4 regions of the Paenibacillus sp. Y301 genome follow, and region 1 is predicted to be linked to each of the others. Evidence: predicted binding sites of a transcription regulator. Region 1 holds the regulator's gene; each other region holds the start of a gene.

Region 1 (5,442 bases):
GATTTGCCTTCAGTCATTAATTCATGAACTAATCCTGGTAACCGAGTTCCTGGTTTAATATCTAGTTTCACTACGACCTCATCGCGGGTAATATCTAATTGAGCATTATTCACTCCGTCATAATCTGTCACTATTTTTTGTAGAGGACTCTGAAGAGTAACTTGTTTATGAACAAACCATCCGCCAAACAAAAGCGAACTTGCGATAACAACTGTCAATGCAATTGGCATTACTCTTAACTTCATATAACAGCCTCCTTCAATATCCATTGATGTCTAATTACTTATGATTTAATTGAATTGATATACAATTACGTATACCACTAGTACACAAATTAGTATATCACATTGAATATACTATTTCGTCGAAAAATTATGGATATATTTAAAATTCTATGTGAATATTCAAAAAAAACTGACGAAAGAATCATTCTTTATAGAATAATTTCGTCAGCTTTTATTTGGTGAATCGTCATTTTTATCGATTGGGTAATGTATATTGTTCTCCTAATTGTGTTCCATCACTGAATCTATAGAATCGATAGTAGTAATGATCTTTCTCTTTGTAAAAGAGTTGCCACACAGGGGTCCCATGAAACAACCCGAGCTGTAAACGAATCTCATCAATGTTTGGAAGATCACTCTGAATAATAGCAGTAATCTGTCTTTCAGATAATCCATCCTTTATAAATTCGCTATGCACAGACCCAGATGTTTCGTCTACGTTGTACTCATCTGTGAATGGAACCCACACGATAAGAGCTTGATCATCCTTATTTTTACCTTCGATGACCCAGACTACATTATCCCACACCGATTTGTCCGTTTTTGTGACTTTCACTAATTCGGTTTGTTTCTTTGCTGCTGTAATAGCGATGTCTTCCTGGCTCCATTGGTCCTTCATAACATATATGTAATAACGATAGAGTCCAAACAATACAACCACACAGATTGCAATTCCTAGTAAAATCCATCTCTTCTTGTTCTTCTTCAACCTGAACTTCCTTTCATCAGGAATAGCCTATCATCTTAGCGGTTTAATAAGCCTTCAAAAGATGACTGAGCTTCACGATGAATCCGCTCTTCATCCATAGTAAGACAAGCCCCATTCTTTACAACTTGTTTGCCGTTAACCCACACATGCTCTACATCTTTACTACTTGCAGAGTAAATGGAATGTGAGATGAAGTCTGTATGTGGTAGGAAATGAGCCTGATCGGTATTTAATGCGATAAAGTCTGCTTTCATACCTGGTGCCAATCTACCTATGTTTTCTAGAAATAGAGATTTGGCTCCATAACTAGTACCCATTCGAAGTGCTTCAGCAGCAGGAATTGCTGTTGGATCTCCTGAAATACCTTTGTGAATAAGCGCTGCTAGACGCATTTCTTCAAACATATCTAAATTGTTATTGCTCGCTGGACCATCTGTTCCTAAGGATACAGTTACGCCTGCCTTCAATAGATCTGTGACCCGTGCAATACCACTTGCTAACTTCAAGTTGCTTCCTGGGTTATGTGACACGCCCACTTGATGGGCAGCTAATATGTCAATTTCTTCATCTGTCAAATGTACACCATGAGCGACAAGAGATGGACGTGTGAACATGCCGAGTTTCTCTAAATGTTGAACAGGTCTAAGACCATAATCAGTCACATTCTGTGCCACTTCACTCAGCGTCTCAGACATGTGTGTATGCATCGGAAGATCTAGATCATGCGCTGCCTGTACAAACTTCTCAAAAAAGGATGGAGGACATGTGTAAGGCGCGTGCGGGGACATCATCGTAGTAATACGTCCTTCTGCTTGACCGTTCCAATCTTTTGCAAAGGCAATCGCTTCTTGAAGTTTATGTTGTTGCATTTCTTCTGAACAGAACCCAATAACACCTCTTGTTAGTACCGCACGAATACCCGATTCTTGCACTACTTTAGCGACTTGATCCATATGATCATACATGTCTAGAAAAGTAGTTGTTCCACCTTTTAACATTTCCAATACAGAGAGCGATGATCCCCAATAAACATCTTTTGAGGTAAACTTCTCCTCCATTGGCCACATTTTTTCCTGCAACCACACTTGGAGAGCTAAATCATCACCATAACCTCTTAGTAATGACATCGCCGCATGCCCGTGTGTATTCACAAGTCCAGGTAAAAATAGAAGATGCGTACCATCAACGACGGGGATATGATCAGAATCAGCTGGTTTGTCCTCGCCAATATACGTTATAAGGTCATCTTCAATAAGCATATAGCCCTTTACAACGGATTGTTCATTATTCAGAACAGCAAACGTACCATTCTTAATGATCCATTTCTGTGTTTGATTGTTCACTGTCATGTGATTCTTCCTTTCCATTATCCAAATAATAAGCAAGACTAAGCATATCCGTTGTGAAATCAGCTGCATGAATACGAACATCCGCTGGAGCTTTCAACACAACAGGTGCAAAATTCAAAATCGCCTTAATCCCAGCTTCTATTAACTTATCTGCAACATGCTGTGCTTCTGTTTCTGGAACCGTAATAATACCTATTCTTATATTTTGTTGCTTAATGGTATCCACTAGATCCTCCATAGGTTGGACCTTTAACGTATTAATAACGGAACCTACCTTGGGAGCATACGAATCAAAAACAGCGATAATCTTTAAATTTTCCTTTAGATAAGCATTGTAATTGGATAAAGCATGACCAAGATTACCTGCACCTATTAGAACCACATTGATTTGTTGATCGAGATTCAGGATATGACCAATCTTCTCAATCAAATAGGCCACGTCATATCCTATACCTTTACGTCCGAAGTCTCCAAAATAAGCGAGATCTTTACGAATTTGTGCAGGATTCAAATCGAGTTTTTGACCTAACTCCTGTGAAGAGACAGTGGCTACTTCACGTCTCTGAAGATCTGAAAGATAACGCAGATATACAGGTAATCTGCGTACAACAGCTTCTGAAATTTTTTCAGATTTCATTCTTGCTCCCCCTAATTATTAACTCTTTAGGATCCTTCTTCAAGAAGGATCCCTTTCACTTAACCACTCTGAAATCCGTGGAACCATTTGATTGGTCGGCATATGCTCCATCTTAGGACCAGGTAATGAATACAGGAAATGTTTGCCGTAATATGATTCGATTACTCGCGTATCATATACGATTACAATCCCCCTATCATTCGCAGTACGCACTAACCGACCAAATCCTTGTTTGAACCGAATGACCGCTTGCGGAACCGACAGTTTCATGAATGGATTTTTCTTTTGTTGCTTAAGAAGTTCACTCTTTGCTTCAACCAAAGGATGGTTCGGTGGCTGAAATGGTAGTCGAACAATGGCCAAACAAGTCAGTGCTTCACCGGGAATATCGACACCTTCCCAGAAGCTACTTGTTCCTAACAGTACCGATGCACTACTGTCTTGAAAACGACGAATCAACTTGCTTCGACTTCCAGTATCAACACCTTGGCCGAGTATCGTTATATCACTTGAGGACAGTTCATTACGTAATGGTTCATAAACTTGACGAAGCATGCGATAGGATGTGAATAACACTAACATACGTCCATGCGTAGCTATAGCTGTGTCAGCTAACGACTTCACCAGCGTCTCTACAAAAAGAGCATCTCCTACACTTCCCTTAACACTTGGAAAGTCACGTGGAATCACGAGCAATGCCTGATCACGATATCGAAAAGGCGAAGGTAGCTGAACTGTTACAAGTCGACCTTGATCTGATGCTTCTTGTAAGCCTAGATTTTCAATCATATACTGAAAGGATTTCTCGATAGATAACGTTGCTGAAGTTAGAATAATACTCTTCTTTTTATCGAAGAACACTTCCTTCAACTGCTTGCTTACATCGACAGGCACGGCATACAATTGTAGAGATTTGCTACGAAAATGTCCATTAGCCTCCATCCAGTAAACATTGCCTAAATCGTTAAGCGCCATGAACATGTGAAGATCTTCGCGTTCACTCGATAAATCCTTAATCAGACCGCTTATGTCCGTTATCAGACTATCTGAGTTGAAATCGTCTAGTTCTTTAATGTCGTTCAACATTCTCTCCGATTTACGAATGACCTCTCCAAGCGTTACGTATATTTGATTCTCAATTGCAGACAAGAGTTCCCAATCCTTTGGTTTCTTTGTAGGTTGCAATCGAAGCACGAATTGTCCAGTCTCACCAGGTGCTGCATCACTTCGCTCGGGAAGAAGAGCAAACAACATATCATTCAGTCGGTCCCAGTGCTCCTTCACTTCAATTAATTCGCCACTCAATATATCGATTGAAGTTATCCAATCCGAAGCCTTTTCATCATGTGAAGAACGAAGTTGTTGAATTAACGCTGGAAATTGTCCATTACGATTATCTTTATACAGTCTTGTAAGTGTATGGACGACGGTGAAATATTTCATATGAAGACCTAAATGCTTACCTGCCACGTCTTCTAAATGATGTGCTTCATCAATAACTAAGTGCTCATAAGCAGGTAATAATTGATGTCCAGCTTTAACATCCGTAAATAACTTAGAGTGGTTCGTAATAACCACATCAGCAATTCCCGCTTCATGCTTAGCACGATGATAATAACATTTACGGAACCAAGGGCAGGCACGGCCAAGACATGAATCAGAGTCACTAGAGACGGTTTCCCAGAAATCTCCGCCACGCCCTCCAAGATTCAGTTCTTCATCATCACCGTTCTCCGTCTGTGCTAACCATACAATCATCTGTGCGGCTAAGATTACATCTTCTTTAGGATTAGCGAAGTCTCTCTTGTTTATTTTATGTTCAAATTTTCTCAAACACAAATAATGCTGTCTCCCTTTGAAAATAGCCGCTTTAAATGGAAAGGGAACGACCTGAGTCAGTAATGGAATATCTCGTTCCCTTAATTGTTCCTGAAGGTTAATGGTGTGTGTACTTACCATGACTTTCTGCTCATTTTTCACACTCTGATAAATGGCAGGAATTAAGTATCCTAACGATTTCCCAGTGCCCGTCCCTGCTTCAATTAGAAGATGCTTATCATTCGCAAGTGCATTCATCACTTCACCAAACATCATGCTCTGTGATTCACGCGGCTCATATTGTGGCATAATTTCTCGAAGCCGTTCTTCAATATTCTCAAGGAATCGCGGGAAATCCATGGATTTCAGAGGATTATCATCTGCATCATTACGCGGTGTTGAGATATCGATCCAATCTTCTACGGCTAGAGCCAATTGTCGGTAAAAGGTATGACTCTCAAGGTCCTGTGCGGGTTCACTTTCCTTCTCACGACATAGACCATCGAAATACCAAGCTAAATCACTATCCTCATCACCAAATAACTCACTCAACCTTTGAAGTGTAATCAATGGTAAACTAATCAATTCATCCAGACATTTCAATAATACATGCGCTGTTGCTAATGCATCACTGTCGGCCTGATG
Region 2 (5,442 bases), on a different contig from region 1:
TAGGGAGTAATAGGCAAGGAATGTTGTCCCGATCCATTCGTATATGCATGTTGGTTAATTTGAAACTGTACGGTGTCTAACGCGGGCGCCGCTTGTGTTTGTGGAACATGTACGGTAGAAGATAATACGACAACCATTAAACTGACTATTCCTATTTTCTTGTTGAACACAGATTTGCACCACCTTTAGTTAATATACATTTAAGACGGTAATGGTTACAAAAAGGTTGCAAACGCTTTCCTGATGGAAGTCAGAGTCAGACCTGATTCTTACCCTTGGAAAGATTTATTTAACATATTCTCTACCTTGAATGGTATGGATTATTTATCCATAATTGAAATAAGAAACAAGTTCATAGTTTAGGGAGGAACATATTTATGGCGAAAACAAAACGTGGACATGCGCTATGGAACTTACCATCTCGTGGTCGCGGTACATGCCCAGTCTGTAAGAGCACACGAATTAAGCTACTCTATCCAAGAACCACAAGTGATGGGACGGGTGTAAAGGTATGTAAACGCTGCGACAAGGCGCCGCAAGCAAAAGTGGATGCTATTATTCATTCGTAGTAAATAGACTGTCCGAGTATATCATTCTACAATAAACCACTTAATCAGCAGAATATTCTGTTGGTTAAGTGGTTTTTTACATTTACTATTATCGTTAATCAATACAAATTACGCGCGTCTGACGATAACTTCTAACTGAAATTCGGCAGCCCCATTCCTCGAGCCCTGGGAAGAAGCCGTAATGGCCTTGCATCGAAGGGTGAAATTACAAGAGCTACGCGGGCTCTTTGTATTTTCTGTTCTCCAGTGGCGATAGGATTTCCTCATAACGAATCCCATCACTCCATCTTCTTACATAGCGCACCTTTTACCAACCGACCTTTTCCAGATTCATCAACTCTTATATTATCAGACTTTCAGAATGGTCTCAGCCTGTGTTAATTTAGACATTTCTACACTAGCCTTCCATAGAGAACTACAATTATCATTGTTATACGAAAGATTGGAAGATTTAATTTGTTTCTTGCCTTCGCAATATTTTGCTGTAGTCTGGTCAAGTTGACTATCGGTTACCAAATTGGCTAATGCATTTCCTGACTTGCGTACGGTATTCACATTCGGATAAAACAAAGTTAAAACAGGCAAAACATAGTTCCAAACCAACTTCATAATAGGAGTATAACTTTGAGCGAGGCCCGTTCCTGGCATCATTCCCGGATCGAAAGCATTGACGGTGATTTTTTTATCCGTGTCGTGTTTTATTCTGCGGGATAGCTCGTAGGTGAAATATAAGTTACATAGCTTGGAAGTTGTGTAGCGTCGTCGGCCAATAAGAGTGATTACTTCGTTTGCATTAGTTGGGTTAGGAAAGGCCAATGTTTGAGGATTTAAGAATATAGGTTCTGGCATACCTGTTTTTTTCAATGGATCATGGGTTCCGCTGCTGACAATCACGATTCGGCCTTCAGGTATCATTTGTTCAAGTAATAAATTAGCCAGGAGAAAATGTCCAAGGTGATTTACGCCAAAGGTGCTTTCAAACCCGTCCTTCGTGTAATGTGTATCATCAATAAATTGTACACCTGCATTGTATACAAGTGCATATAAGGGCGGGAGATCCATTTTGGACAAATTTCCAATGAAATTTCTAACGGATTCCAAAGATGAAAGATCCAATTCCATGGAGGTTATGTTGTTGTTTTGGGTTTCTTGTATAAGGGAATTTACAGCTTGTTTGGCTTTAGCCGCATTGCGGCAAGGTAGAACAACATAATAGTTGTTGTCAGATTTAGCAATCTGTTTAGCACATTCATAGCCTAATCCCGTATTTCCGCCTGTTATAATAACCGTTTGATGTTGTTCTGAACTCAATTCATACACTCTCCTTAGGATCTTGGTTATGGTTAGTAAAAGGATGTTTAGTTTGTTGACACTGTCAACATGAATTGAGTATAACCTCATTACGTTGACTTTGTCAACATAGTGGGGTAGAATTTTTATGTAAGGAAAATGAATCTATTTCACAAGAGGGATATATGAAAAATAATAACGATACCAAACAAAAGCTGATTCAGGTCACAAGGGAAATCATTGACCAGCAAGGAATCGATGCCATCAATATGCGTGATCTCGGCCAAAAAATAAACTTGTCCCGAAGTGCATTGTACAGACATTTCAAAAATAAGGATGACTTGCTGGCGGCCATTGTAGCCGAAAATTTCGAATTACTGAATAGTAGTATTCGCCAATTAAGCGACAACACGAACGAACCACGATCGTTTTTGAATGCAATTTTGCTTACTTATTATGATTTTGGCATTAACAATCCAGAGCATTATCAATTGATGTTCCGTAAGCAATGGGATAAAGAAATGTATCCGGAAATTGCTCAATCCGCTTTTGTTATATTTACGGTAGTAGAGAAGTGTCTGGAAAAGGCAGGGAATATCCGAAAATCCTCAAATCAGTCCACTGCAATCATGTACGCGTTTATTCATGGTCTGGTGGAACTGAATATATCAGAGCACTCTGAATCTGAGAAAGGATTGGATAGTTCCACCCAGCTGATCGATTCTTTTCTAGATCTGATATTTATGAATGAATGATAAAGGCCGCAAGCATATTTCACATATGCTTGCGGCCTTTTGATTGTGTCAGCTGCTTAGTTATCGGATTAGATGGGTGGAAGATGGAGGTGAAAGTGTAGATTAGTTTTTCAACATATGAAAATTTCACAATAGATTACAGAATTTATCTATCTAGTCACAACAATATTAGCAACATAACCGCTGTGTCTATATTAATAAAGATCAAATCATATCTGTATTTCGTATACGTATGTTGGGGAACTTCTTTTTTTGACGTTATTTGGTTTGCAAACGGAATGTGACATTGTGACGAGAAACACAATTGGGTTGAGAGGGCTATGGTATTTTTGGTACATGAAAAAAGAAAGGGATGGGGAGAATGCTCGTTCGGCAAGATCGAGATTATAATCAGTCACCGTTCATTGTGATCTGGGAAGTAACGCGGGCGTGTGCCCTGAAATGTTTACACTGCCGAGCAGAAGCTCAATATAGAGCAGACCCGCACCAGCTTTCTTTGACGGAAGGCAAACGCCTGATCGACGATATAGCAAATTTGGATAGTCCGCTGTTGGTTTTTACTGGTGGGGATCCGCTCATGAGACCGGATCTGTTTGAATTGATCCAATATGCAACGGAAGAGAAAAAGCTTACAGTATCCATGACACCTAGCGCCACGCCACGGGTAACGGAAGTTGCGATCCGCAAGGCGAAAGAAGCGGGCTTGTCCCGGTGGGCTTTTAGTTTAGACGGCTCAACGGCGGAAATTCACGATCATTTCCGGGGAACAAAAGGTTCCTACGAAATGACGATGAGAGGGATCGAATATCTAAAGGATTTGCAGCTGCCAATGCAAATCAATACGACTGTTTCCAAGTACAATATCGACGATTTGGCAAATATCGCGGAAAAGGCGAGGGAAATGAACGCGGTGCTGTGGAGCGTTTTCTTTCTGGTGCCTACAGGCCGAGGGATGGAGAAAGATATGATTTCGCCTGCAGAGCATGAGCAGGTGATGAAATGGATGGCGGAGTTGCAAGGCCAGATGCCGTACGGCGTAAAAGCAACGGAAGCTCCACACTACCGAAGAGTCTTTCTCCAGCAGAAGAAAGCTATGATGGGAGCAAGTAGAAACGCGGGAATGCCTATAGCGGGAGCGGGAGAAAAACCCCTGAAACGGGAGGATCTGCTGGGACGGGCGCCCAAAGGGGTTAATGATGGAGACGGCTTTGTGTTTATCAGTCACATTGGCGAAGTTTATCCTAGCGGCTTTTTGCCTATTGTCTGCGGTAATGTACGGGAGCAATCCTTGGTGGATATTTACCGTAATTCGCTGGTTATGCGGGAATTGCGCAACAAATCTCTGCTTAAGGGCAAATGTGGCGTGTGCGATTTCAAAGAACTTTGCGGAGGTTCACGGTCGCGAGCTTATGCCCTTACGGGGGACTATCTGGAAAGTGATTCGTATTGCGAATACATCCCGCAGGCGATGGCTAGTGATTTGACAGGTGCCGAGTCCCAATAGAAGCATGAATAACCGAAAAACAAGCTGTCGAATGACATTCCGGAGTGATTCTGGGCCATGTTCATTACGCAGCTTGTTCCTGTTATTCGATATTTCGAGCTTTCTCATTCGGCGGCATAGGGTCTGGGAGAGCATCCTCAATTGTATGAATCATGACGAGGTTCGCATCTTCTTCCATGTTTAATGATATTTAACGTACAAGAAAACGGGGGTTGTTCGTTTTGGAAAAACGAATTGTGATAGCCGGCGGCGGTATTAGTGGTTTGAGCGCTGCGTATTATGTGAATAAATGGTGTCAATCAATGGATATTCATGCCAACATTATTTTGGTGGAAAAAAGCAATGCCTTGGGCGGAAAAATTCGCACATCACGTAAAGATGGCTATGTCATTGAACAGGGACCGGATTCATTCTTAGGTAGGAAACTTCCGATTATTCGGCTTATCCATGAACTGGGGATGGAAAGCGAATTAGTGGGAACCGACCCGGCGGCAAAAAGTAATTACATTCTGCATGACGGGAAACTGGCGAAAATGCCAAAGGGACTCTCTTACGGCATTCCGACTGAAGTCGGGCCGTTTATCAAAACCGGACTGATTTCCATGAAAGGGAAGATCAGGGCGGCAGGGGATCTGTTCCTTCCCCGCAAGCGGGAAGCCGGAGACGAAGCGTTGGGTTCTTTTATTAGCAGAAGATTGGGCAGCGAGGTGCTGGACCGGTTGGTGGAGCCTCTTTTGGCCGGAATATACGCAGGAGATACCGAGTCTTTAAGCTTGCTGTCAACGTTTCCGCAGTTTTCCGAAATGGAGCAAAAGTACCGCAGCCTGATACTCGGGATGCTCGCCCAGAAAAAGGCACCCCGGAAAACGCATGCTGCTCCACTCCCCTTTGAACTTCCGCCCATCGTACAAAAAAGTTTCTTCCTTTCTTTTCGCAACGGGCTTTCTTCCTTAGTAGAACGTTTGGAGCAGGAGCTGGTAGTATCCAGTGTGCAAATTCAGAAAGGGTGTGGGGTACGAAAAATTTTGCGAGAAGCGGATGAATACCGCATCACGCTAGAGGACGGCCAATCCTTAGTGGCAAACGGCGTTATTCTTGCGTTGCCTGCTTATGAAAGTTACAAACTACTTGGGGGATTGCCCGAGGCCGACGGGCTGGAGAAGACCCCCTATGTGACGGTAGCCAATGTCGTATTCGGATATCAGAAAGATGCGCTTGATATAGATTTGAAAGGCTCTGGTTTCGTTGTTCCGCGAAGCGAAGGTCGTTTCATTACCGCATCCACCTGGGTATCCTCCAAATGGCCCCATACCGCACCGCAGGA
Region 3 (5,442 bases), on a different contig from region 1:
CAACGTACCTCTGCAGCTAGAGCTTTCATTCATGAACCAAGTATTATTTTTGCGGATGAGCCCACTGGTGCACTTGATTCCAAATCGGCGTCAGACCTCCTAAACAAGTTGAGTGAACTTAATCAGAAGCGAAAAGCAACGATCATTATGGTTACTCACGATCCCGTAGCGGCAAGTTATTGTAGTCGAGTGATCTTCATAAAAGATGGGCAAATCTATACACAGTTAAATAAAGGGGAAGAAACAAGACAAACCTTCTTTAAGGACATCATGCAAACCCAAAGTGTGTTAGGCGGGGTGCAGAATGAGTATTAATCAACTCATGTTTCGCAATTTGCGGAAAAATCTCAAGAATTATTACCTTTATGTCTTTGCCTTAATCTTTAGCGCCGCCCTTTACTTTGCATTTGTCACGCTACAATATGACCCAGCCTTGGATGCGACATCAGGGTCTGTCAAAGGGGTCGCAGCGATTAAAGCCGCATCCGTTCTCCTTGTGGCTATTGTGTCCATTTTTCTGTTGTACGCGAATACCATCTTTATTAAACGACGCAGTAAAGAAATTGGTCTATTTCAACTCATAGGCATGACCAAAAACAGAATATTCCGTATCCTTACAGCTGAGAACTTAATCCTTTATTTCGGATCACTAGTGCTAGGGATCTTTGTCGGATTTGCCGTTTCCAAACTGATTATTATGGTTCTATTTAAAACGATCGGTGTTGATGCGATAGCAACGCTACATTTTTCTTATAAGGCGCTCATCCAGACACTGATTGTATTCTTCGTGATCTATCTCTTGATCATGATGATGAATTATTTGTTTATCAAAAGACAGAGTATTCTATCCTTGTTTAGAGTGACGTCCATGACCGAAGGCAAAGTGAAGAAAGTGTCCTTCCTTGAAATGATCATTGGGATCATTGGAGTGATATTCATCGCTCTTGGCTACTATATTTCATCCAAATTATTCACTGGAGACTTCGCCACAGTAAATGAACTTTTCACTGCGATGGTCGTTATTCTAGCATCTGTCATCATCGGGACATATTTATTTTATAAAGGATCTGTCCGTTTCATATTTAATATCATTCGAAAAAAGAAAAATGGCTACCTCAATATTAATGAAGTATTGTCGCTGTCATCCATTATGTTTCGAATGAAATCGAATGCCGTATTGTTAACCATTATTACGGCGGTATCTGGACTTGCGATTGGTTTATTATCCTTAAGTTATATCTCATACTACTCCGCGGAAAAGACTGCCGAGAACTATGTCCCGCAAGACTTTTCAATTACGGATATCCAGGATGCAGAGCAATTTAAAGCGGCATTAACCGCGAACAACATATCGTATATGGATAGAACCATGGATGTCATTCAGGTAAATGTGAATGTAGAGAACATCATGGATGCCAATACAGAAGGATTGGACTTTGACACGAGTCTTATGACTATGCCTGTGATTAGTGAGCAAGCCATCAAAGATATCCATTTATCCGCAGACGAGACCCTTTTTACCGGATCTAGTGGAATACTACAGAAATTTATGTCGATGAAAAAGACCGGACCTATTGATTTGAAGGGTCTCCATGACGTTATTCCGCAACAGTATAAAGGAATAGATATGAACTCACCCGTTTCAGGATTTTTCACTAGTGGTGGTCTGCCTGTTGCTATCGTAGACGAAACGATATTTAATCGCTTGAAAAAAGACATAGACCCAGATATTCAGAAAAAGTCTTCTGTCTATATCGGCATTGATATCAATGAGCAAGGTCAACTTAAAGAGGCTAATGACGTCTTTAAGGAACTTGGATTCGGCGATACACTTGCATACGATTCACAACTAGAAATGAGTAACAACCAGAAACGGAGTATGGGACTCATCATGTTTATCGTGGGATTCCTAGGTCTAACCTTTCTGATCACATCCGGATGTATTCTTTATTTTAAACAAATGGATGAGAGTGAAGATGAAAAGGCCAGTTATACCATTCTAAGAAAACTTGGATTCACACAAGGAGATTTGTTAAAAGGAATTCAAAGGAAGCAACTCTTTAATTTTGGTATCCCTTTAGTCGTTGGTCTACTCCATAGTTATTTTGCAGTCCAATCCGGTTGGTTCTTATTTGGAACAGAGCTGTGGGCACCAATGGTCATTGTGATGGTATTATACACCGCTCTATATTCCGTATTCGGCATTCTATCCGTGTTCCATTATAAGAAAGTAATTAAAGAATCTCTTTAATTAGATAATTCGACAGCTCCAGGCTACCCATGCTCTGGAGCTGTATTTTTTAAGAGTACTTTGTGAAAAATTTCTTATTTATCTCTAAATTACAGAAAAATTGATCTAAATCAATTTTCATTGATAATCATTACCATATAATGGAGATGAAATAAAGAGATAATCCGGTTTGAGATATAAAAATTTGAAGGGAGTGTTTGAAGTGAAATTTAAGAAGTCTGGTAGTAACCAAGTGGATAAGCCAGTAAAGACAGCCTACAGTCTTATTAAATCGATTTGTATTGCTACCATAATAGTCGTCTTCACCGTTCTATTAGTTGGAGGGTATTGGATATTTAAAACAGAAGCACCGCGACCTGTTGTAACCGATACTGCTGGTAAAGTTATTATGACAAAGGATACCATTCAAGGGGGGCAAGCCGTTTTCCAAAAATATGCCTTAATGGATTACGGAACAGTACTAGGGAACGGCTCGTATATGGGCCCAGACTATACTGCTGAAGCCTTGAAAGTCTACACTGAGGGAATGCAAGAATTCTATGCTATGCAAGAAGGAATGAACTCATTTGCTGAACTAACTGTAGACAAACAAGCAGTCATTCGTGATAAGGTAACCACTGAGTTGCGAGAGAATCGCTATAATGATGATAAAGACACCCTCGTCTTAACCGATGCTCAAGTGTATGGTGTCGAACAAGTTAGAGCCTTTTATCGAATCGTATTTACGGAGGGTGATGGCTGGGCACTACCCGCCAACCTTATTCAAGAAGATCATATGCCTGAAACTGATCGTAAATGGGTAGCTGAAGGCGATCAAATTACTCAAATATCTGATTTCTTCTTCTGGACAGCTTGGTTATCAAGTACCGAACGTCCGGGTGAAACATTCTCATACACGAATAACTGGCCTTACTATGAAGATGCTGGTAACGTGATGACTTACTCCTCTGTTCTTTGGAGTGGTGTTAGTATTACATTGTTATCTTTGGTTATGGCAATAGTATTCTTTTTATTTCGTAAGTATCATTTGGAGATGAAAGAGTCTTATACAGCTGATAATTTCCCGAGGATTAATTTGAATGCTATACCTGTCACGACATCGCAGGTAAAATCAGTGAAGTTTTTCGTAGTCGTAGCGCTACTATTCTTTATTCAAGTAATGTTCGGAGCATTTTTAGCTCATTATTATACCGAACCAACTAGCTTCTTCGGAATGGAATGGATTGTTGATTTATTACCATTTAGCTTCGCTAAGGGTGCCCATCTTCAATTGGCCATCTTCTGGATTGCGACCGCTTGGTTAGGTGTCGGTATCTATATCACTCCAATCGCTGGTGGACGTGAGCCTAAACACCAAGGACGTCTAGTTGACATTCTATTCTGGGCATTAGTAGTCGTTGTGTTCGGAAGTCTGATCGGTGAATGGTTGGGTATCAACGGTTATTTAGGAAACCTCTGGTTCCTACTTGGTCACCAAGGATGGGAATACCTAGAATTAGGACGCTTCTGGCAGTATTTACTTGCCGCTGGTATGCTACTTTGGTTATTCATTATCTTCAGAGGAATTAAGAGTTCGTTGAAACGTGAACCCGATCGGGGTGGACTTATTCACCTTGTATTCTATGCTGCAATTGGTGTTCCGTTATTCTACTTCGCCGCTTTCTTTATTAATCCCGGTTCTAGCTACACAATGGCGGATTACTGGCGTTGGTGGATTGTCCATCTATGGGTTGAAGGTATTTTCGAAGTATTCGCGGTTGTCTTGATTGGTTTCTTATTAGTACAAATGAAACTTGTAACGAAGTCTTCAACGATTAAAGCGCTGTACTTCCAAATTATCCTTATATTAGGTGCGGGTGTACTCGGAATTGGACATCATTATTACTATAATGGTTCTGCAGAAGTATGGATTGCTCTCGGTGCTGTCTTCTCAGCCCTAGAAATTATACCGTTAACTTTATTGATTCTTGATGCGTATCAACAATATAAAATGTTACGCGATGGTGGTGTTGACTTCCCATACAAATCAACCTTCTGGTTCCTTATTTCTACTGCACTTTGGAATCTAGTGGGTGCCGGTGTATTAGGATTCTTAATCAACCTGCCTGCGGTCAACTATTTCGAACATGGTCAGCAGTTAACACCTGCACACGCGCATGCTGCCATGATGGGTGTATATGGAATGTTCGCGATTGCTTTACTTCTATACGCCTTAAGAAATGTCGTTAATCCAAAAGCTTGGAGTGATAAGCTCCTGAAATTTATATGTTGGATGTTAAATATAGGATTAGCCGGAATGGTATTCATTACTTTGTTACCTATAGGATTCATCCAATTCAAAATGGCATATGATGATGGTTATTGGTCATCACGTGATCCACTAACATATTTCAATAATGAGACAGTTCACAATTTCTTATTATTCCGATCCATTCCAGATACCATCTTCTTAATTGGTGTTGTCGCATTCGTATTCTTCATCGTTAAAGTATTCTTCAATCTACGGAAGCCAACACATGGCGAGAATGAGCCCTTACCTGTTGAGGATTTAACATTAGATGATGAGAATGAAGTGAATCTTCCTTCACATGAATAGTCAATTAAGCTTGATATATTAGGTTATTCAATAATATTAAAGAAGCCTTAGTCCTATATAGTGAACTGTGACCGTATTTGTGGAAAGTTTGAAAAAGATGACCTTTAAGAGGCAGTTAATAGGTGACTCCTAAATTCATCGGGAGTCATTTTTTTTAATGCCCATTGATATCGTTCGGAGTTATAGTAGGCGATATAATCACCAACCCTTGTTCGCAACTCAATGAGGTTCATACATGACTTGTACTCCAAATCATCCTTCATATGGCCAAAAAAACTCTCCATGGAGGCATTATCCCAGCAGTTTCCTTTCCGTGACATGGACTGGATAAACCCAGCTTTGTGTACGAGAAGTCGGAATTTAGGATGAGTATAGTGCATTCCTTGATCCGAGTGCAAAAGCGCCTCTGGATGAATATTACCGTCCAGTCGCTCGAGTAGTTTCTCCAGTGTTCGTTCTACAATTGGCATTGCCAATGATGAAGAGAGGTGGTGATTGAAGGGTCTCCATGACGTTATTCCGCAACAATATAAAGGAATAGATATGAACTCGCCCGTTTCAGGATTCTTCACAAGTGGTGGTCTGCCTGTTGCTA
Region 4 (5,442 bases), 200 kb from region 1:
GATATCATTAGTGCTCTTCGTCTAGTAGGCTATGATTATGTCGTAAGTATTGAACATGAAGATGGATTGATGTCTGTTGAAGAAGGTTTCTCCAAAGCTGTACAGAATCTTCAACAAGTTCTAATTGAAGAGCCACTTGGCGACATGTGGTGGGTATAGAAGGAGTTAGTGTACGAACTGAAATAGATAATGGGACGGTTACCGAGAGGTAGCCGTCCTTTTTTGAATAGTAGAAAGTATAAGCTTCGCTTGATATTCCCGTTTCAATATGTAGATAAAATGAATTCAACGTGACAAAAGTTAGGTTTAGATGTTACGAATTATGGTATAGTATTTCAATCGAATGTATTAAAATGTCCAGAAATGTGGTAAAATGAAATATACTAACTAATCGAAAGCTTTGATACAGTTATTCATTTGACTTGAAGTTATTAGGTCTTTCAATATAATGAGGTGAGGGTTTCATGGAATTTGATCAAATGCATTTGTGTCCACGATTTGAAACAGCTTTTTCTTTTTTGGGCAAACGATGGAATGGATTAATTATTCAGACCTTAATGAGTGGCCCGAAGAGATTTAAAGATATATCTAGTATAATCCCTACCATGAGCGATAAGATGTTGTCAGAACGTATGAAAGACTTAGAATCTGAGGGGATTGTGGTACGCCACGTTTACCCGGAGACTCCAGTACGCATTGAGTATGAATTAACGGAAAAAGGTAAAGGACTTCGCCCTGTTATGGAACAAATCCAATCATGGGCTGAGAATTGGGTAGAATGAGTCTAACTTAGAATTTGGATATCTACCCTATCCCTATTGTTAACCCCCATTTTTCTTTATTGAAATGAGGGTTTTTTGCTCTAAATGTCTAATGTTCATCACCTATATGCGGGATTTGTAGTATAATTGGAAAAAAATGATTGAATACGTATTGAAGGAGGGGATAGATTGAGAAAAAATGTACCCACCCAAGAAGTCGTATATGGTAAAGAGGACATTGCTGAACTTGAAAACGCCTCGATAAAAGTGCAATATGTCTACGATAAGGCACTAGAGTTGCTTGGTCGGTATTTGCCTCAGTTGGTGTGTACTGACCCACCTTCAACTCATTCTACTGTTACTCATAGGATAACAAATCACAATCAAGAGGGTGTATTTCAGAAATGGATTCAAGGTCCAAAGGGTTGGAAATGCATCGGTTATGAGTGGCAGACAACGATAGATGGGAATAAGGAACAAAGAAGCCTACCTAATGCCAAATTGCAAAGCATGATTCTACAAATGATGATATGGTCCCAATTTGAAAAAATCATTTTGCTGCATCCCTTTTTGGGGCAAGATGCCTTTTATAATAGTGAAGAACTAGAGACGATCTCTTCGTATTTTGTACCTACCTATATGAGTGTTAATCCTCTTATTGAACTTGGCAAACCTTATAAGAAGCATAAGACCAAGCTCCCGATCTACCAAGAATTAATCCCAGCTCCCTCTTTACTGATCCAAACAGAAGGAACTCCTTTGAAGGGTACTTGGATGACAGGGGTATACATTAACCGTTCCAACTTTCAAGGCATTGGTCCATATCTTAAAAATAGTAATGGATGCAGAACCTTTATGGAAGCTTCTATCAACTAATTTGAAAGTAATATGATTCTTGTGAGTACAATCACAATCCTCCTTCTCTCCTAGGTGTAGCCTAAAAAGGTAAGAAAGAAAGCAACCCTAGGAGGAATTCATAATGTCAACTAAACCCCTTTTCAGTAGTGATAACATAGTAAGTGATATTGTTATACAATTTCCGAAAGCCAGCGATTATTTCCGAGATCACAAAATTGACTTCTGTTGTGGTGGCAAACGGCCACTAATCGAAGCGGTTGAGGAGAAAGGCTTGGATATTAATCAAGTATTAGAGGAGTTACGCAATCTTGCAGACAACCATGCCGGCTTAAATGAAGATCATGAAGGAGCTAACTATTTTACTGAAATGAGTTCAGAAGCTTTAATTCATTATATTGTAAGTAAACATCACGATTATTTACGCGAGGAACTTCCTGCTATATATAAGAATGTGGCGAGAGTTAATCGAGTTCATGGTGATCATGATCTTCATTTGGCACAATTATACGTTCTGTTCACACAGCTAAAGGATGAATTGCTTGAACATACATCTAATGAAGAAGAGCAAATCTTTCCTAAGATGGTTGCCCTAGATCAATCACTTGATGGATCTGCTAACCAAGAGCTTAACAATGCTATTGGGACATTGGAGGAGGAGCATGACAAAGCAGGTGATATTCTAAAAGAGATCAGAGAAATCACGAATGATTTCACACCTCCGATCCATGCTTGCACTACGTATCGTTTAACGTACGAAAGACTTGCTGAACTTGAACGAATGACATATGAACATGTGCATTTAGAGAACAATATATTGTTTCCGCGTTTTCAAGCCTGATACTGTGGTAATTCCTTATCATGGGACGGGTTCAGTCCTGAGATAGTAGGAATGCAATCCTCCTAAGGGAATGGAATTTGGTTGGAATTGGTTTTTAAGCTGTGCTGAACTCTGCTATGTTACCATTTGCTAGTCCAAACATAACAGGTAGGAATTCAGCATAGCTTATAAGAGTATTCAAAATATATTTGCAAATATTAACCTTGTGACAAACGGATATGTCGAAACAGCAAGGTCATTTATCATGGGATATGTTCACATGTATTTTAAATTGTGAACATATTTGTGATATTATTCACAATTCATGTGAATGAAATCACAATTAGTGTTCATTCCCATGTTATAATATTTTTATAAGCAAGGCAGAGAGGGAGGCAATCGAACATGGTATCATCTAAAAGAGAAAAATTAATCGTTATTGGTAATGGTATGGCTGGCATAAGTACAGTTGAACAAATTCTAAAATTAAGTGATTCATTTGATATTACGGTATTTGGTAGTGAACCACATCCTAACTATAACCGTATAATGCTCTCCTACGTTCTAGAGGGTAGCAAAACGGTTGACGATATCGTTCTGAACGATTGGAGTTGGTACAAGGACAATAACATTACATTGCATACGACGACAACAGTGACACATATTGATACAACAAATAAACAGATAACAACTGATAAGGGTATGACGGAAAGTTACGACAAACTTATCATTGCTACAGGTTCTAATCCGTTCATTCTACCTATTCCTGGCAGCGACAAAGAGGGCGTAGTAGGCTTCCGAGATATTAGTGACTGTAACCAAATGCTTGAAGCTGCTAAGAAATATAAAAAAGCTGCGGTTATTGGTGGGGGGCTGTTAGGGTTAGAAGCAGCCAAAGGACTTGTGAATTTGGGAATGGATGTAACTGTCGTTCATCTTATGGAAGATATTATGGAGCGTCAACTAGATCACAGCGCTTCTTCGATGTTACAAGCGGAATTGGAACGTCAAGGCATTAAATTCGCTATGGGAAAACAAACTTCTGAACTTATTGGGGAAGATCGAGTAAGTGGGTTGCGTTTCAGCGACGGTAGTATTTTGGATGCAGAACTTGTGGTTATGGCTGTAGGTATTAAACCGAACATAGCTCTTGCCAAAGCTAGTAACATGGAAGTAGGACGAGGTATTATTGTAGATGATTACATGCTTACTTCATGTGATGGTGTATATTCTGTTGGTGAGTGTACAGAGCATAGAGGAATATGTTATGGGCTTGTAGCACCATTATTTGAACAAGGAAATGTATTGGCTAAGCATATTTGCGGAGTAGATACGAATCCATATGAAGGTTCTATCGTGGCAACTAAGCTAAAGATCTCTGGTGTCGACGTATTCTCAGCAGGAGAGTTTGTTGAAGAGCCCAAACATACGGTGATCTCTGCTAAAGACGAGTGGAAAAGAACATATAAGAAAGTCCTTCTATGTGATAACGTCATTGTGGGAGCAGTATTATTCGGGGATGTAACGGAGTCTTCCAATCTACAAAAATTGATTAAACAACAGTCTGAAATGACAGATGAAATTTACAGCACGATTATGGGAACAGGATGTTGTGGTGGTGGCGCTAATAAACAGTCATCGGTAGAGACTATGGCTGACGATGAAATTGTTTGTGGATGTAATGGTGTAACTAAAAAAACAATTGTTGATGTTATAACGGATCAGGGTCTAACAACAGTAGATGAGATTAAAGCTTGTACTGGTGCAACCCGATCATGTGGTGGCTGTAAACCAGTCGTTGAGCAAATATTGCAGTATGTTCTTGGAGATGGATTCAAGACAGCAGCCAAACAAGGAATTTGTGGTTGTACGACTCTCGATAGAGATGAAGTTGTAGCACAGATTACCGCTAAAGGGTTATCTACAACGCGTGAAGTAATGAATGTACTGGGTTGGAGTAATCAAGAAGGATGCTCTAAGTGCCGTCCCGCAATTAATTATTATCTAGGGATGTTGAACCCTGAGACTCATGAAGATGAGAAAGAATCACGCTTTGTGAATGAGCGTATGAATGCAAATATCCAAAAGGATGGTACGTATACCGTTGTTCCACGGATGTACGGCGGCGTAACAACACCAGAGGAACTCAAGAAGATTGCTGATGTTTCCTTAAAATATGATGTTAAGGTAGTAAAAGTGACAGGTGGACAACGCTTGGATCTAATTGGGGTTAAGAAAGAAGACTTGCCTAGCGTATGGGAAGAACTTGATATGCCTTCAGGCTATGCTTATGCCAAGTCACTACGTACGGTGAAGACATGTGTAGGTTCTCAATTCTGCCGATTCGGAACACAGGATTCTATGGCTATGGGTGCTCTGTTAGAACGTAAATTCGAGAGACTCGATTTACCTGCTAAATTTAAATACGCTGTGAATGGTTGTCCGCGGAACTGTGCGGAATCGTGTACGAAAGATATCGGTATCGTCGGAAATGATGGAGGATGGGAAATCTTTGTCGGTGGTAATGGAGGTATCAAACCTCGTATTGCGGATAGCTTCTGTAAAGTTAAGAGTGATGAAGAATTAATTGAAATTTGTGGAGCAATTATGCAATATTATCGTGAAACTGGCAACTACTTGGAGAGAACATCAGAGTGGGTAGAACGGGTAGGACTTGCACAGATTCAGTCAGCGGTATTGGATAATCTTGATAACCGTAAAGAGCTCGTTAAACGAATTGAACTTGCACTACAACAAGTAGAAGAACCATGGGCAAAAATGCTTCATGATGAAAAAACACGTAAAGCTTTGTATGAAAACCAAAAATCAATAATTTCTGTACAATAACACACATGAGCTTTTGAAAGAAATGGAGATGGATCAAATGGAAATGACAACACAATATTATTCTGTTGGTTCGCTAGATGAGTGTTTAGTACAGGTAGGTCGAGTTGTTATTATTGAAGGTCAGGAGATTGCTATATTCCGGACTTCGGATGGGAACAT

What was found. The regulator Rex, encoded in region 1, represses fermentation and respiration genes when NADH is low (regulators of the CRP and FNR family bind a similar motif). The targets are predictions, from matches to a motif close to TTGTGAAATATTTCACAA.
Region 2: the regulator Rex is predicted to act here: its motif matches at 2,901-2,918, upstream of AC1D69_RS18345 (TIGR04053 family radical SAM/SPASM domain-containing protein).
Region 3: the regulator Rex is predicted to act here: its motif matches at 2,312-2,329, upstream of AC1D69_RS12575 (nitric-oxide reductase large subunit).
Region 4: the regulator Rex is predicted to act here: its motif matches at 2,741-2,758, upstream of nirB (nitrite reductase large subunit NirB).

The regions. Positions count from the first base shown of each region.
Region 1 covers NZ_JCAIUL010000001.1:523,035-528,476, reverse strand. The annotation lists gene AC1D69_RS02630 (hypothetical protein) at 1-245, opposite strand, end outside; gene AC1D69_RS02625 (cell wall elongation regulator TseB-like domain-containing protein) at 478-993, opposite strand; gene AC1D69_RS02620 (amidohydrolase) at 1,029-2,342, opposite strand; gene AC1D69_RS02615 (redox-sensing transcriptional repressor Rex) at 2,305-2,979, opposite strand; gene dinG (ATP-dependent DNA helicase DinG) at 3,019-5,442, opposite strand, start outside.
Region 2 covers NZ_JCAIUL010000011.1:81,245-86,686, forward strand. The annotation lists gene AC1D69_RS18325 (copper amine oxidase N-terminal domain-containing protein) at 1-170, opposite strand, end outside; gene AC1D69_RS18330 (hypothetical protein) at 378-569, shown strand; gene AC1D69_RS18335 (SDR family NAD(P)-dependent oxidoreductase) at 918-1,880, opposite strand; gene AC1D69_RS18340 (TetR/AcrR family transcriptional regulator) at 2,045-2,614, shown strand; gene AC1D69_RS18345 (TIGR04053 family radical SAM/SPASM domain-containing protein) at 2,976-4,118, shown strand; gene hemG (protoporphyrinogen oxidase) at 4,340-5,442, shown strand, end outside.
Region 3 covers NZ_JCAIUL010000006.1:143,725-149,166, forward strand. The annotation lists gene AC1D69_RS12565 (ABC transporter ATP-binding protein) at 1-315, shown strand, start outside; gene AC1D69_RS12570 (FtsX-like permease family protein) at 305-2,251, shown strand; gene AC1D69_RS12575 (nitric-oxide reductase large subunit) at 2,454-4,847, shown strand; gene AC1D69_RS12580 (IS3 family transposase) at 4,952-5,317, opposite strand; partial or broken gene AC1D69_RS12585 (bacitracin ABC transporter permease) at 5,343-5,442, shown strand, end outside.
Region 4 covers NZ_JCAIUL010000001.1:325,366-330,807, forward strand. The annotation lists gene AC1D69_RS01560 (sugar phosphate isomerase/epimerase family protein) at 1-159, shown strand, start outside; gene AC1D69_RS01565 (winged helix-turn-helix transcriptional regulator) at 465-782, shown strand; gene AC1D69_RS01570 (hypothetical protein) at 951-1,637, shown strand; gene ric (iron-sulfur cluster repair di-iron protein) at 1,741-2,457, shown strand; gene nirB (nitrite reductase large subunit NirB) at 2,842-5,283, shown strand; gene nirD (nitrite reductase small subunit NirD) at 5,321-5,442, shown strand, end outside.